2 regions of the uncultured Gilvimarinus sp. genome follow, and region 2 is predicted to be linked to the other one. Evidence: predicted binding sites of a transcription regulator. Region 2 holds the regulator's gene; the other holds the start of a gene.
What was found. Region 2 encodes sigma-54, which starts transcription at its own class of promoters, with help from an activator protein. Its sites were predicted from a motif close to TGGCACANNNNTTGCNNT; they were not measured.

Region 1 (8,011 bases), on a different contig from region 2:
GCGACGGTTTGCTCTTGCAAAAAATGTTCGTTGTGTTGAGCAATTTGGTCGCGCTGCTCCAGCATCGTGCGCTGCATCGTGCGCATGCGAAAAAACGACCGTATTTTGGCCTGCAGAATAACCGGGTTATAAGGTTTGGATAAAAAATCATCGCCGCCCGCCTCAAGGCACTGGACCAGCGAGTCGGTATCGGTCAGGGAAGTGAGAAATAAAATCGGTACCAGCTCTTCACCGGCAATTGACTTGATTTGACGCGCCGCATCAAAGCCATCTAGCTTTGGCATTAAGGCGTCTAGCAGGACAATATCGGGCCGCTCCGTGCGAAAGCACTCTACCGCTTGCTCACCATCTTGGGCGCTTAACACACGGTGGCCTTGCTTGCGCAAAATCGCCTCGAGAATGACCCGGTCAGTTGCCGTATCGTCAGCAACTAAAACGGTAATCAGCCGTTCATCTTTGCTCGGATGCATACTTTAGCAACGCTATTCGATGCTAAACAGCTGTTCAAAATTAGATATTGTCAGTATTCGTTTAACATCGCTGCTGGCATTTTTTATAGTGATCTGAGCCGCATCACCACCGGCGTAATCGCGCAACAGCAGTAACATCCCCAGTGCCGAGCTGTCTAAGTAGGCGGTATCGGCCATATCGATAACAAAGCGGTCCGGCTTGGCAGAAAGCGTCTCGTAGCTGCCGCGAAAATCCTGATGGGCGCTAAAATCAAACCGGCCTTTAATCACAATGGTCAGTTCGCTGCCGTCACTGTTAACCGTCGACGTGACTGTCATAACTCGCCTCACTTATTTACCTGTTGTTCACGCCTCAATAACGCGCGGATATTCCCTGGTGGTTCGCCTATGGGCATAACCGCCCAATGCCCCAAGAATAGACTATTTTGCCCGCTAACAATAGATCTAATAAGGTGGGTTTTGACGGTTAAGGCTGGCGAGTTCATCCAGCTCTTTTTGCAGCTTGCGATCAAGCTCCGCACTCTCACTGGCCTTTAAACGCTCAATCAGCGACTCTAGCGACTTGCGTTTATGGCGTCGTACTTGCCAATATTGTTGGACTTTTTCACACTGTTCGCGGGCACTCTCTACCTTGCGAACCTGCTCGTCCATTGCCCCCACTAAACGCTGGATAAAATCACTGTAACGCGTCATATCGGCCGCCGTATGAACCGCTGTGATATCACCGTATTCCCGCAAATAACTGGTGCGGTACTCATCCAGCTGACTTAGCTGTAGCCGCTCAGCGCTTAGCTGCTGCTGATACTGAGCCAAGTACCCCGCAGCTTCACGTTCGTGGTGCTCCGCTACTTTAAGCACAACTTTAAGCCGCTCTGAGCGTTGCCTAGCCATTTACGGGTCCATTGGCCCGGCCATGTTCGGCCGCCAGCGGGCTTTTACGAGCGGGCTGCGCGTTGGGTTGCAGCAAATCGGCTAGGCCTTTGTGAGCCTCGGTTAAACTCACCGCCTCGGTGAGTGACTGCTGGATAAACTGGCGCAAGCGCGGAAACTTGTCGATGGCTTCGTCGGTTTGCGGATCGGAGCCCGCCGTGTAGGCACCGATTGCCACTAAGTCGCGGTTTTGCTCGTAGCGCGCCAGCAGTTGCTTAAACTTTTGCATACGCGTTAGGTGACTCGCCGAAACAATCTGGGGCATGGCGCGACTAATGGAGGCTTCAACATCGATGGCGGGATAAACGCCCTCTTCCGCCAGCTGGCGCGAGAGCACAATATGGCCATCCAAAATAGCGCGAGCAGCGTCGGCGATGGGATCTTGTAAATCGTCCCCCTCGGTTAACACGGTATAAAACGCGGTGATTGAACCCTCACCTTCAGCGGCGTTGCCCGCGCGCTCCACCAACTCGGGGATGCGAGCAAACACCGATGGCGGATAGCCTTTAGTAGCCGGAGGCTCACCGATAGCCAGCGATATTTCACGCTGGGCTTGCGCGAATCGGGTGAGTGAATCCATGAGCAGTAATACGTTTAAACCCTGATCCCGGTAGTATTCGGCAATACGGCTACACAGCTGCGCGGCGCGCAGCCGCATCAAGGGAGCGTCATCAGCCGGCGATGCGACGACCACGGCGCGGGCCATGCCATCGGGCCCCAGAATATGGTCGATAAACTCTTTTACCTCGCGACCGCGCTCGCCCACTAGGCCCACCACCACGACATCGGCCGTAGTGTATTTGGTCATCATCCCCATCAGCACGCTTTTGCCCACACCACTACCGGCAAACAAGCCCATTCGCTGGCCCCGCCCCACGGTAATCAAGCCGTTAATGGCCCGAATACCCACATCGAGTGGCTCGTGGATGGGATGACGTTTTAGTGGGTTGATGTCACTGGGGGAAAAGTCGAGAAAGTCGCCCCCTTGCAGAGCACCATTGCCGTCGAGCGGTTGGCCTAAACCATTGATGACACGCCCGAGGGTTTGTAGGCCAATCCGCATCGCCTGACTGTGGGCCAACGGAATCACGCGGGCACCGGGCTCTAGCCCCTCGACACGTTTTACCGGCATTAAAAAAACGCTCTGGCCAGAAAAACCCACCACTTCGGCTTCGACCCGGCGGCCGTCGCGCGATAACAAGACACACTGCCGTCCCACCGATAAGTTCAGCCCTACCGCCTCCAACGTCAGCCCCACAGAGCGCACCAAGCGCCCTTCGGCTTCAGGCACGACAGGGACAGGATCTGGCAGATAGGGACGCAGGCGATACCAGAGGTCGCGACGCTCAGACACTCTGATCATCCTCGGTATGGTCACTTTCCTCAAAATAACGCGCGTCGGGACTATCGTTTTGCTCGCGATCAGACATTAGCTCATCAGACTTTGATGCGCTCGGCGAAAAATCATTGGAGGGTTCGGGCGCGGACTGGGGCGCCGGATGCTCGCGCTCCAGCAACTGCTCATCGCTGGTGGTTTCGTCTAGATCTTGACGAAGCATAAAACGCTCAATCGTTTCATCTAAGCGCCGCTCTACCGTGTCATCGACCACGCTGTCTTTGGTACTAACGCGCACCCCGCCGGCGCTAATCTCGGGCGAAACTTGTAAATTCCAGTCGTGGCCGTGCTGCTCGGCGTAACGCTTAACGCACTCGTGGTCGGCAAGGTTAAAATGTAGGGTTACATTGTTGCCCGGGGTGGGCAGCGCCGCAATAGACTGACGAATGAGCGGTATTATATCGGCCGGCTGAGTGGCCAAGTCCCGTGCAACCACGGCGCGACTGATACGCTCAACGATGGTGAGCAACAAGGTCTCGAGTTTTTCATCTTGCTGATCGACGGGCTCTTTAAGTGCCTTTACTAGGCTGGCAAAAGTTTGTTGCTCGATACTAAGCAATTGCCGGACATCCTCGGCGCCGCGCTCTTGGCCCTGCCGGTAGCCCTCTTCATAGCCCTGCTGTTGCGCTTGATCAAACCCCTGAGCAAACCCTTCTTGCTCGGCGGCTTGCACTATCTCAGACATCTGCTCGGCGGTCAGGCCGGTACTCGACAAACCTTCGACTTCGACATCTTCGATGGTTTCACCCGCGTTAGCGCTGGCACTTGCGCCAGGCTTACTGGTGCCCTCGACAACGCTGCCACTATTGCCAACACTGGGGAGCGACCAAGATTGCCAGGCACCGCTTTGATCGGCGGGAATACGATTGGGGTTGGCTTTGGGTTTATCGGCCATGGATTAGCTCGGGGCTAGAGCAGTTGCTCGCCACCGCCTCCAAGAACAATCTCGCCCGCATCCGCCATACGCCGAGCAATGGTAAGGATTTCTTTCTGCGCCGACTCGACCTCCGAGATTCGCACCGGACCTTTTACCTCCAGGTCATCGCGCAATAGCTCGGCGGCACGTTTGGACATATTTTTGAATATTTTGTCTTGCAGCGTGGCATCGGCACCTTTCAACGCGACAATTAACACCTCAGAGGACACCTCACGCAAGAGCATCTGGATACCGCGATCATCCACATCTTTGAGGTTTTCAAACACAAACATCAGATCCTGGATCTGATTACCCATATCCTCATCGACTTCTTTAATCGAGTCCATCAACTCGGCTTCGACGGTGCCATCTAAGTGGTTCATGATCTCGGCCGCGACTTTATAACCACCCATCGCTTTCGTTTGTGAGCCTGTTTTGCCAGAGAACTGTTTTTCCAAAATATCGTTAAGCTCTTGCAGTGCGCTCGGCTGCACCATATCCAGTGACGCCACGCGCATCATAATGTCGATTCGGACCTTCTCGGTAAAATAACCTAAGATTTCAGCGGCCTGATCGGCATCGAGGTAGGCGATCACAATCGCCTGAATTTGCGGGTGCTCATTGCGGATAATATCCGCCACCGAACGCGGGTCCATCCACTTGAGCGTATCAAGACCTGTCGTGTTGCCACCCAACAATATCCGGTCAACCAACGAGCCGGCCTTGTCTTCACCCAGAGCGGTAACCAGCATATTGCGAATATAGCTGTCCGCGCCCATACCCAGCCCGGTTAGGGTGCGCGCTTCCTCCAGAAAATTCTGCATCACCGTTTGTACATCGCTTTGCTGTACATTGGTTAGGGTTGCCATGGCCGCCCCTATGCGCTGTACCTCTTTCGGCCCCATGTGCTTTAACACCTCGGCCGCGTCTTGCTCGCCCAGTGACATTAGCAACACCGCCGCCTGGTCGACCGGGCTCATTTGGGTAGTAGGTACAGTTTTTTGCTCGGCCACGTCAGATTACTCGTCTTTGTTGATCCAGGATTTAACCACTTGCGCTACCCGGCCTGGGTCTTCTGCCACCAGACCTTTAATCGCGCTCAGTTGTTGTTCGTACCCTTCCTCGGGCCCAGGTAAGGCCACCGCGCCGCCGGTAAGGGTTACCGAATCGGCCGAGTCGCCGCCTAGGCCTGCCGCCTCAAGCGCTGCCAGCTGGCGCGCCTCCTCTTCCTCGGCCGAGCGCGAGCCCGAACGAGCGATGGTTTTTAATACCGGGCGCAGCAAGCCAAAGATAAGGGCTAAGACCAGTAAAAAACCCACCAGCGGTTTAATATAGGGGGTTAACCAAGGTTGTTCCCACCAAGGCACATCCAGCGTATCAAATTCAGTGGGTTCGCGCTCGACAAACGCCGAGTTAATAACATTGACGCTGTCGCCTCGCGCCGCCGAAAAGCCCACCGCATCGCGGACCAGTGTGCTAAAGCGCTCAAGCTCGGCGTCACTCCACGCCTCGCTAACAGATTCGCCCTCGGCGTTAACCGTGCGTTTATTGTCCAGCACAACAGCCACGCTTAAACGCTCGATATTGCCCTGCTGCCGACGGGTGTAGCTAATCGTGCGGTCAACCTCGTAGTTGCGGGTAATATTCTCGCGGCTGTGCTGCGGCGTCGGCGTTTCGTCGCCGGCAAAATTGGGGTCGACTTGCTGGGGCACTTGACCGTCAACCGGTGGTTGGTTGCTAAGCGCTCCCGGAATGCCGCCGATTGCGACATCTCCTATTTGTTTTTCAGTTTGCGTCTGCTCACTGCGCAAAACCGGCTCGGTATCATCAAACGCCTCTTCTGCCTGCTCAATGGCGGTAAAGTCGACATCGGCGCTTACCTCGGCATGAAAGTTATCGGCGCCCACTACCGGAGCCAAAATACTGCTTACCCGGCTGGCGAGTTTCTCCTCAAGATTTAGGGTGTACTGGCGCTGCTTGTCGGCCAAGATTAACTCGGGCGACTCCTCACCCGTCGAGAGCAAGTTGCCGTATTGATCAATGACTGTAACGTCTTCGTTTTGCAACTCGCTAATACTGGAGGCCACCATATTAACAATGGCTTTAACTTGCTTAGGGTCCAAGTCGCGGCCGGCAAACAGCTCGACAAACACCGAGGCGGTAGGTTTTCTCGCGTCGCGTACAAACACCGAGCGCTTGGGCGTGGCTAAGTGAACCCGCGCCGAGCGCACGGCGTGAATACTGGTAATGGTACGCGCCAGCTCGCCTTCTAAGCTCCGCTGATACCGGGCGTTTTCAATAAACTGGCTGGTGCCTAGCGCTTGCTCTTTTTCGAGCAATTCAAAACCGACGGACTGGTTTTGCCCAATGCCTACCTCGGCCAACTTAAGGCGAGCGGTGTGAATATTTTCAGTGGTGACCAATAAAGCGCCGGTCGAGGGCTCAATTTTATAGGGGATTTGGTTTTGCTCTAAAATCGATACAACCTCGGCCGAGTCGAGCCGATCAAGGCTGCCGTAAAGCGGACGATACTCTTCACCCTGGCTCCACAGCACAATATAAAAACCAATGGCAACGGAGGCCGCCAACCCTAACATCAGGCCAATTTGGCGCAGTAGAGTTAAACCACCAAAGCCTTCAATCAGGTCGCTGCCCTTGGTGGATTTTCCCGAGGGTTCAGCATCCATTGTCGCGGTATCTGTCTGTGCCATAAGCTTGTTACCCAGTCCTTATTGTTAAATGGGCATGTTCATAACGTCGCGGTAGGCTTCTACCAATTTATTGCGCACCTGCACGGCTGCCTCAAACGAGACACTGGCTTTTTGCGAGGCGATCATCACATCGGTAATGTCCACGTTGGCGTCTCCGCGCTGGTAAGACTCCGCCATGGTGCCGGCCTCACTTTGCAGGTTGTTTACTTTGTTCACCGCGTCGCTCATTACCTCAGAAAAGCCCGGTACTTTTTGCGTCGACTGAACCTCACCCGGCTTGGCCGGACGATTGATATCGTTAAGCGCCTCTGGCTTCTGAAAGGCGTTGGTTTGCGCTTTAAGCGCTCGCATCTCGGTCAGCAGATTACTGATATCGACCCGGTTACTCATGGTCATACTCGCTATTTAAGTGGGCGAACAGGCGACAGGATTTTGGCGTTTTGCGTTTTTTTGCCGCGTTTATATCGATTAGTGCACAAAGTGGGCCAAAAAAACACCCGTCATAAACAAGCTGTAAACCTAAGTGCCCAAAATAAAAAATGGCCGCGCGGGTCACCCCGGCGGCCAACGGTCAAGGTAGCACTCGCCATTAAATATCGAGCGCAAAACCCTCATCTTTAAAGCGGGCAAGCTTATACCGCAGCGTGCGCGCGCTAATACCCAATCGTTCGGCGGTGTTTTTACGGCTGCCGCGCTCAGCTCGAAGCGCATCGGCGATAATCTCAAACTCATGGCGACGTAAATCACTGCCGAGCTCGGCCGGCGCTTGGCTCAAGCCTGCGGCATCATTTATCTTTTGCGGCTCGGCAAAATCCATTGCGCTAGGTGCCCGAGCCTCAGGTTGCGCTGTAGGCACGCTAGGGTTATCGAGCAAGCTAGGCTTGTCACTATAATGGGCGGTGGTGTGCAACCCTAAATCAGTGGCATTGATGCTAGTGCCGGCCTGTAAAATAAGGGCGCGCTGCATAATATTGTCCAGCTCACGCACGTTGCCCGGCCAGCGGTAAGCCAGCAAGGCTTGTTTTGCAGAAGCATCCAGCACCACCCGGCCACGCTTTTGTTTGCGCGCGTGGCGCTCTAACAGTTTAACCGCCAGCGGTACGATATCTTCCACCCGATCGCGCAGCGGCGCCCACTCTAAAGGCAAGACACTTAAACGAAAGTACAAATCCTCACGGAAGCGGCCCGCCACTACCTCGGCGCGCATATCGCGGTTTGAGGTGGCAATCACCCGCACATCCAGCGAAATGGTTTTGCGCCCGCCGACGCGCTCGACCTCGCGCTCTTGTAACACTCGCAGCAGTTTCGCCTGTAACCCAACATCCATTTCTGAGAGTTCATCCAACAGTAACGTCCCGCCGTTAGCTTGTTCAAACTTACCCGGTGCACTGGTATGCGCGCCGGTATAGGCGCCTTTTTCGTGGCCGAACAATGTGGCCTCTAGCATATTCTCTGGGATGGCTGCGCAATTGATGGCGACAAAAGGCTTATCGGCGCGGGGTGAATGGTCGTGTACATAGCGCGCCAACACCTCTTTACCAGTGCCAGACTCGCCAATAATTAATACGGTGGACTCTGACTGAGCAAC
Region 2 (8,011 bases):
TAGACATTGCCCAGGGCTACTTTAATTATCACCCGGATTGGCCCGCCGCCCGCAATTTAACCGGGCGCTTATTGCTGGACAATGATGATTTGTACGCGTCTTTTTCTCGCGGTCAAATTTATAATAGCGATGTGAAAAACGCCAGCGTAACGCTAAAAGATAATCCGGTTGATGCCGGTAAGGTGTTGGCGGTAACCGGGCAGCTGGATGGCATTGCCAGCGACGGGCTGCGTATTTTGCGTCAGAGTGTTTTGCGCGATTACGTCGGTGACACGATGGATACATGGTATCTGCACGGTGACCTAGATGCCGCTGTGGACTTAACCATTCCCTTAACGTCCGGCGCGGCGGGTAGTTACCACAACCTGCAAATTGATGTCGATGCATCAACCTTTGCGTTGGATAATTACGGGTTGGAGCTTGAGAACTTTAACGGGCGAATTTTTTATAACAGTGATGATGGTCTGCGCTCTGAACGGTTGCACGGTCAGCTTTTTGGCCACGAGACAGCCATTACCTTGGGCACCGAACAACTAGAGCAACAAAGCAGAACGCTGATTGAGGTAGACACTCGCGCAAGTGTTAAACAATTGGCCCGTTGGAGCAAACAGCCCGCGCTACTATTTGCCGAAGGTGAGGTGCCGCTGAATGTTCATGTTGAACTGAATCATCGCAAAGCCAACCCAGCTGGTGACCAGCAGCCAGCTGAATTTCTGGCGGACGGTCAAGGCGGGCACGAGGACGACTTAATGGCGGCCGTTGGTGTTACCGCCGACCTTGCCGGCATTAAGGTTAATTTGCCCAAGCCGCTGGGTAAAAGTGCCAGTGAGCCGGGTCAACTGGTTATTAATTATATTTTAGGAAAGCAAACGGCTTTGGCCGACGTGCATTACTTAGATCGATTGCGCGCGACCTTACATGTCGAGCCCGGCACTCAGCAATTGCTGGGTGGTGCTATTGCGTTGGGCGGCGAGCCGGAAATGCTCGCGAGCCCTACCTTGCATTTTACCGGGCAGCTTGAGCAGATCGACCTTGATCCTTGGCAGCAGGTATTGCAACGCTACGGAGATTATTCCAGGCAATTGCTCGGCGCGGCGCAATCGGGTGCTTCAGGTGCGGCGCAACTCCCCTCGCTGGGTGTGCCACTCTCGGTGGATCTCCATATCAAAGAGCAAGCGGTGGCTGGCATTAGCGTGCAAGACGTGCAGTTACAGGTGCGCCAGTTAACCGAAGCGTGGGACTTTATGGTGTCGAGCGAGGTGTTAACCGCCGAGCTGAATTGGCCGCTAGACCAGGCTGTCCCTGCGCGCCTTAATATTTCGTATTTGCGGCTTCCGGCGCTTGCCGCGAACGATAATGAATCCGCACTTTCATCCGATGATACGGCTGAGCATCACCCGTTATTAACTGCGCAGTTATTGGCTCGGTTGCGCCCGGCGGAGGTGAACATCGAGCAGTTGCAGCTAGGCGACGACCATTACGGCCGTTGGCAGTTTAATGTTCAGCCTGATCCCGATGCTTTGGTGTTGAGTGATGTCTACGGCAGCGTCAGAGGCTTATCCATCGCCGGCCATGGCGAGGGTGGTGGCGCGCTGCGTTGGCAGCTAGAGCCCGAGAGAACGCAATTAAAGGCGCAGTTAAGTGCCACTGATATGGCGGACGTCATGCGTCAGTGGGAGGCCCCACAAAGTCTGGAAAGTGAGTCGGCGGTCTATCAACTGGCGTTGAGTTGGCCTGGCGACCCGTCCGCGTTTGAGCTTGCCAAGCTTGAGGGTGATGTCGCGACGGTTATTGGGTCAGGGCGTTTTATCCGAGACTCGGCCATTGCCGGTGAAGGGTTGTTACGCCTGATGGGGTTATTTAACTTTGATTCGCTAGCGCGCCGTTTGCGGTTGGATTTCTCGGATCTATACAAAAGCGGCTTAACCTTTGATGAAATCACCGGTGCGGTGCACTTTGATGCGGGCCAAATGGTGGTTGCTGAGCCGGTGTTACTGCGCACACCCTCAAGCCGTATGCAGCTGACCGGTACAGTGGATTTAGTGGATCAAACGCTTGATACACGCTTGGTAGCGACTTTGCCGATGGGTGGTAATTTGACGGTCATTGCCGCATTGGCGGCGGGGTTACCGGCCGCCGCGGGGGTTTTTGTCATCAGCAAATTATTCGAAGAGCAGATGAATAAAGTGACCAGTTTAACCTACAGTATTACTGGCGATTGGGATGACCCGGTGACGGCGTTTGATCGTGCGGCCGAAGCCGAAGAGCAATAGTGTGATGGTGGCTAAACGACAGTTTTATTCGTGTTGCGCTAAAGTGTCCCGAATATAACGAAACAGCTTGCGTGCGTGAGTCGTCGCCTTGGTTTGCGTTGGTGCTTTACGAGCCTGACGAATAAGCTGGCGTAAGTGTTGAATCTCGATGTTGGGGTATTCGGCAATAAAGCGATTCAGTGCGTCTGCCTCATCACTGAGTAGCTCATCGCGCCAGCGCTCAATTAAGTGCTGGCGTTGAATGCTAAGAGTGCCCTGAGATTTTATCGCGGCAAGTTGTGCGGCGACTTCTTCACCATCGACCAACTGCATCAATCGCCCAATACGCTGTAATTGCCGGCGTCTGGCTTCACGCTGGCGAATGCGTTCCATCTCCAGAATGGCCTCGCGCAACTCATCTGGCAGTTCGATATTGGCCAGTTGCGACTCTTTGAGTTCGGTAAGCTCTCGTCCGATTTCTTGCAGCACGTGCATGTCGCGTTTGCGCTGAGACTTACTCGGACCTTCGAATTCTTCAGTGTCTGCTTCAAAATCTGTCGTCATGGCGTCGCGGTTGGCTCGTGTTGGGTGGGGCGCGATTATAGCAGCTCATGCTGAGCGCTGCAGTGGTACGGGTTATTCGTCTTGCTCGTCGAATCCCGCTTCAATCAGCGCACAGATGGCCTCGACCGCCGCATGATCTTGGGGGCCCTCGGCACGTACGCATACCTCGGTACCCATACCGGCGGCCAGCATCATTAATGCCATCATGCTGGCGCAGTCGGCCGATTTATCCGCGGCCTGCAGCTGTATTTGGCAGGGATACTCTTTGGCTAGCGCAACCAGTTTGGCGGCAGAGCGGGCATGTAGGCCTTTATGGTTAACGATGGTAACAAACTTTTCTGGCATTTAATGGCTCTCTTTGGTTGAGTGGCCAAGCTCGCGATGTCTGACCTGGACATTGTCCAGTTGACTGGCAAAGTGAGCCTGCAACTTCTCACACAGGTAAACCGAGCGGTGTTGGCCGCCGGTACAGCCTATAGCAATAGTAATGTAGCTGCGGTTGTTGGCTCGATAATGCGGCCACCAGCGTTCTAAAAACCCTTTTACGTCCGCCAGCATGTCTTGCACCAGCGGCTGTTCGTCAAGAAATTGCGCGACATCCTGATCGATACCGGTTTGGCTGCGCAAGTTAGGGTCCCAGTGGGGGTTGGGAAGGCAGCGTGCGTCAAAGACTAAATCGGCGTTGTTGGGTGGCCCGTGTTTAAAACCAAAAGATTCAAACAGTACCGCCATACCCTCTGCGTCGGGCTCCGCCACTCGCTCTTTAATTAGCTCCCGTAATTGATGCACGTTTAATGCGCTGGTATCAACCACTAAGTCGGCGCTATCGCGCATAGGCAATAGTAGCTGCTGCTCAGTTTCAATCGCTTCTGTTAAATTTGTGTGTTTGTTGCTTAGGGGGTGTTTGCGCCGGGTCTCGCTAAAGCGCTGGACGATTTTATCGGCATCAGCATCTAGGAAGATAACGGTAAAGGGCAGGCGAGCATCGCGCAGTGGCTTGATGGCGACTGGAAACATTGCCAGGTCTTGCCAGGCATCGCGAATATCAATCCCGATGGCAAAGTTTTGGTTGTCGGCATCTTTATGCAGCTGAATTTGATCGACTAAGGCTGGCAGTAGGCTGATCGGTAAGTTGTCGATGCAGTTATAGCCGGAGTCTTCCAGCGCATTGAGCGCGGTACTTTTACCTGAGCCGGATAATCCGCTGACAATGACAAGGTGCATACACGCCTACCTATCCGTTGTCGTGAGCGATGGCGGCCGCGTATAGAGCCTGGCCGCTGTCAGCATCGCGCAGAGTTTGCCGATAGGCGCTTTCGTTGAGCGCCCCGGCCAATGCTGCCAGCGTGTGTAGATGTTCGTCATTGGCTTGATCGGGTACCAACATGGCAAACAGAACGTCGACGGGTTCGCCGTCAATCGCATCAAAATCTATCGGCGCTTTGAGCGTAATCAGTGCGGCGATGGTCGCTTCGCAGCCCGGCAGGCGGCTGTGAGGAATGGCAATGCCGTGGCCAATGCCGGTCGAGCCGAGTTTCTCACGCGCGACCAGGCGGCGAAAGATTTCGTCGGCATCCATGCCGGGGATACTCTCGGCAATGGTGTTGGCGAGAATTTCTAAGGCACGTTTTTTACTGACGCCTTCGATTCGGCTCAGGGTACGTTCAGGCGATAAGATCTGTGCAATTTGCATAGTATTTTGCGTAACTTGTTAGTAACTAATTAGCGGTGGCTGCGAAGTTTTTCTTTGTGTTTGATTAATTGCCGGTCGAGCTTGTCGGTCATGGCATCAATCGAGGTGTAGAGATCGTCTGACTCGGCGTCAGCAAAAATGTCTTTGCCGTTAACGTGAATCTTCGCCTCGGCTTTTTGCGTTTGTTTTTCTACCGACACGGTAACATTGATTGTGGTGATCAAATCGCTGTGGTGAGTCAGTCGTTCCAGTTTGGATTCGATGTGATTATGAATCGCTTCGGTGACATCGACGTGATGGCCGCTGATGGTTACTTGCATACACTGCTCCTCGTGTCTGTCTGCTGCCTAAGTTGTTGTGCTGCACCCTTGGTATTAGCGCATTGCCTCGAGCGATTGGCAGAACTTCAACATAGCAAGGATTAGAAGTTCTGTCACATGGGCCGGTGTCTTAACCCAGCCCTTTGCGCTCATTAGAAGGCGGAATATTCAACGACTCGCGATACTTGGCGATTGTACGCCGGGCAACGCGAATCCCTTGATCGGAAAGCATCTCGGTGATTTTGCTATCGCTCAGAGGTTTTTTCGGGTTCTCTGCCGCGACCAGCTTTTTAATAATAGCTCGGATTGCGGTCGACGAGCACTCGCCGCCAGAATCGGTGCTCACATGGCTAGAGAAAAAGTATTTTAACTCGAATATGCCTTGTGGCGTGTGCATGTACTTTTGGGTGGTGACCCGCGAGATAGTCGACTCATGCATCTCCACTAGCTCGGCAATATCGTGCAGCACCAGTGGCTTCATGGCCTCGGCGCCGTACTCTAAAAAACCACGTTGCTTTTCGACGATACAGGTGGCCACCTTTAGCAGAGTTTCGTTGCGACTTTGCAGGCTCTTTAAAAACCAGCGGGCCTCTTGCAGGTTGTCTTTTAAGAAGGTGTTGTCGCGGCTGGAGTCGGCGCGTTTGACCATAGAGGCGTAGCCGGAGTTGATCCGCAGCTTTGGCGCTATGTCTGGGTTGAGCTCAACTGTCCAGCGTCCTTCCTTCTTATCCACAAACACGTCGGGTACGACATACTCGGTTTCGCTGGTGCTGATGCCATCGCCGGGGTGTGGATTAAGGGTTTTAATCAACGCCACGGCTTGAGCTAACTCAGGTTCTTTGAGGCGGGTCTTGCGCATCAGTTGGCGGTAGTCGCGGCTACCGAGCAACGGCAAGTACTGGCGCACAATCAGTTGCGCCGCCTCTAAAAAAGGGGTGCTTTTGTCGTATTGGGCCAGCTGCACCAGTAAGCAGTCGACTAAGTCGATGCTGCAAGTGCCGCAAGGGTCAAACTGTTGTAAGCGGTGTTGTACCGCCTGCACCTCGTCGAGTTCTAGGTCGTCCCAATTGGCGGTTAAACCCTCAAAAATATCCTCGATACTGCTACTGAGAAGACCCGAGGGCTCGACGGAGTCAATGATCGCCAGGGCAATGATCTCATCGCGCTCGGACATGGGCGTGAGGTTGAGCTGCCACATTAGGTGGTCGTAGAGCGATTCGGTATTGCCGCGACGGCTTTCGAAGTCGTTATCGTCGCCCTCGTAGTTACTGGCGGGTAATGTTGACGACGAACTCTCGTAGACATCATCCCAGCTGGTATCAACGGGTAGGTCTTGCGGGATCGACTCGCTCCACTCGCTGTCAGCGGTGGGTTCGTCCGCCTCGGCGGTGGTTTGGGTGCTCGCTGGGTCTGCGGGGTTCAGCTCGTCCTGGCTGTTATCGCGGCGTTCATCTTTGCCGTCGGTGTCACTATCCTTTTGGTCGCTACCAGTGTTGTCGTCGAGGTTCTCCTCAACTTCGAGCATGGGGTTGGAGTCCAGCGCCTCTTGGATCTCTTGTTGCAGATCCAGCGTCGATAGCTGCAGGAGGCGGATGGCCTGTTGCAGCTGCGGCGTCATGGTGAGCTGTTGACCCAACTTTAGCTGTAGGGACTGCTTCATAATGTTAGCAATGGCACTCAGATTGTGTTGTTGTAACTGTGGAGTTTAGTCATCAACACCAAGCCAAGCAATAGTACTAAGCAATCTTTGTGCCTGAAAGTCAAAAAATAGAAATTGTCAAGTGGTGGTGCGGCTGCTCGGCTTTACAGCATAAAGTTGTCACCGAGGTAGACTTTGCGCACTTTCTGATTGGCCAGAACCTGCTCCGAGCTGCCCTCAGCGATGATATGGCCCTCGCTGACGATATAGGCTTTTTCGCAGATGCCAAGTGTTTCTCGGACATTGTGATCGGTAATCAAAATACCAATGCCGCGATCCTTAAGGTGACGCACAATGTGCTGAATGTCGCTGACCGAGATAGGGTCAACCCCGGCGAAGGGCTCATCTAGTAGAATAAAGGCCGGGTCCGTTGCCAGGGCGCGGGCGATTTCGACCCGGCGGCGCTCGCCACCCGAGAGCGACATGCCGAGGTTGTCGCGAATGTGGGTGATGTGAAACTCCTGCAGTAGCTGCTCGAGCTGCTCTAGGCGCTGTGGTTTTTTGAGATCGCGTCGAGTCTCTAAGATGGCGAGGATGTTGTCCGCCACCGACAGCTTGCGAAACACCGAGGCCTCTTGCGGCAGGTAACCAATGCCCGCCCGGGCCCGGCCGTGGATCGGTAGGTGTGTCAGGTCTAGCTCGTCTAGGGTGACGCGGCCGTTGTCGGCTTTGACCAGCCCCGCGATCATGTAAAAGCAGGTGGTTTTACCCGCGCCGTTAGGCCCGAGTAAGCCGACAATTTCACCGCTGCTAACAGACATCGACACGTCAGCGACGACTTGGCGGCGTTTGTAGCTTTTAGCGAGGTTGTGTGCAGTAAGAGTGGCCATATTATTTTTCGGTCGCTCCGGCAGGAATCACCATTTTGATACGCTCGTTCGAGTTGTCATCGCTCTGGGCGTTGATGAGTTCGCGGGCCAAGTCATAGTGAATGCTGTGGCCTTGCATAATCGCGCCGTCTTGTTCGATTTTAGCGCTGTTGCTGAGCGTTACCGTGCGCTTGTCGTGGTCGTAGCTGATCTCGTGAGCCTCGGCAAACACTTTGCCTTTGTCGGCTTGGGGTTGCTGTTCAAAGTGTGCCGGGGAGCCAGATGCCTCGATTTTGGCGACTGAATTGTCACTTTTAAAGTGAACCACGATACGCTCGGCATCGATGATCAACGAGCCTTGTTGGAGGCGCGCTGAGCCGGTGTAGGTGACTAGCCCATTTTTTTGATCAAACAGTTGTTTGTCGGCCTGTAGCTGAAAGTCTTGCTCGCGGTCGTCGGGTAAGGCGTGAGCTGTTGTGGCAATCATTGCCATTGCGGCGGCTAAAGCCAGCGCCGGGACTCGCGGAAATAAGCCCGTCTTTAAATAGCGCTTAATATCATTAAGGGGCATAAGTGGCTTTTACCTCGGATAGCAGTTCAATACGTCCGTTGTCGAGCTCGGCATTGAGGCCAACAGCGCGAGTGGTGCCGCGCTCGCTACGCATGGTAACAGG

Region 1: a site for sigma-54 is predicted at 6,894-6,911, ahead of fliE (flagellar hook-basal body complex protein FliE). Genes of this name have one in related genera too.

The regions. Positions count from the first base shown of each region.
Region 1 covers NZ_CAXAUC010000001.1:754,600-762,610, forward strand. The annotation lists gene AACY82_RS03260 (fused response regulator/phosphatase) at 1-470, opposite strand, end outside; gene AACY82_RS03265 (STAS domain-containing protein) at 483-788, opposite strand; gene fliJ (flagellar export protein FliJ) at 915-1,361, opposite strand; gene fliI (flagellar protein export ATPase FliI) at 1,354-2,724, opposite strand; gene AACY82_RS03280 (flagellar assembly protein FliH) at 2,747-3,691, opposite strand; gene fliG (flagellar motor switch protein FliG) at 3,706-4,725, opposite strand; gene fliF (flagellar basal-body MS-ring/collar protein FliF) at 4,732-6,423, opposite strand; gene fliE (flagellar hook-basal body complex protein FliE) at 6,448-6,813, opposite strand; gene AACY82_RS03300 (sigma-54 dependent transcriptional regulator) at 7,013-8,011, opposite strand, start outside.
Region 2 covers NZ_CAXAUC010000004.1:122,773-130,783, forward strand. The annotation lists gene AACY82_RS08950 (YhdP family protein) at 1-2,273, shown strand, start outside; gene yjgA (ribosome biogenesis factor YjgA) at 2,298-2,816, opposite strand; gene AACY82_RS08960 (HPr family phosphocarrier protein) at 2,889-3,161, opposite strand; gene rapZ (RNase adapter RapZ) at 3,162-4,040, opposite strand; gene ptsN (PTS IIA-like nitrogen regulatory protein PtsN) at 4,051-4,509, opposite strand; gene raiA (ribosome-associated translation inhibitor RaiA) at 4,539-4,829, opposite strand; gene AACY82_RS08980 (RNA polymerase factor sigma-54) at 4,960-6,489, opposite strand; gene lptB (LPS export ABC transporter ATP-binding protein) at 6,633-7,358, opposite strand; gene lptA (lipopolysaccharide transport periplasmic protein LptA) at 7,360-7,908, opposite strand; gene lptC (LPS export ABC transporter periplasmic protein LptC) at 7,898-8,011, opposite strand, start outside.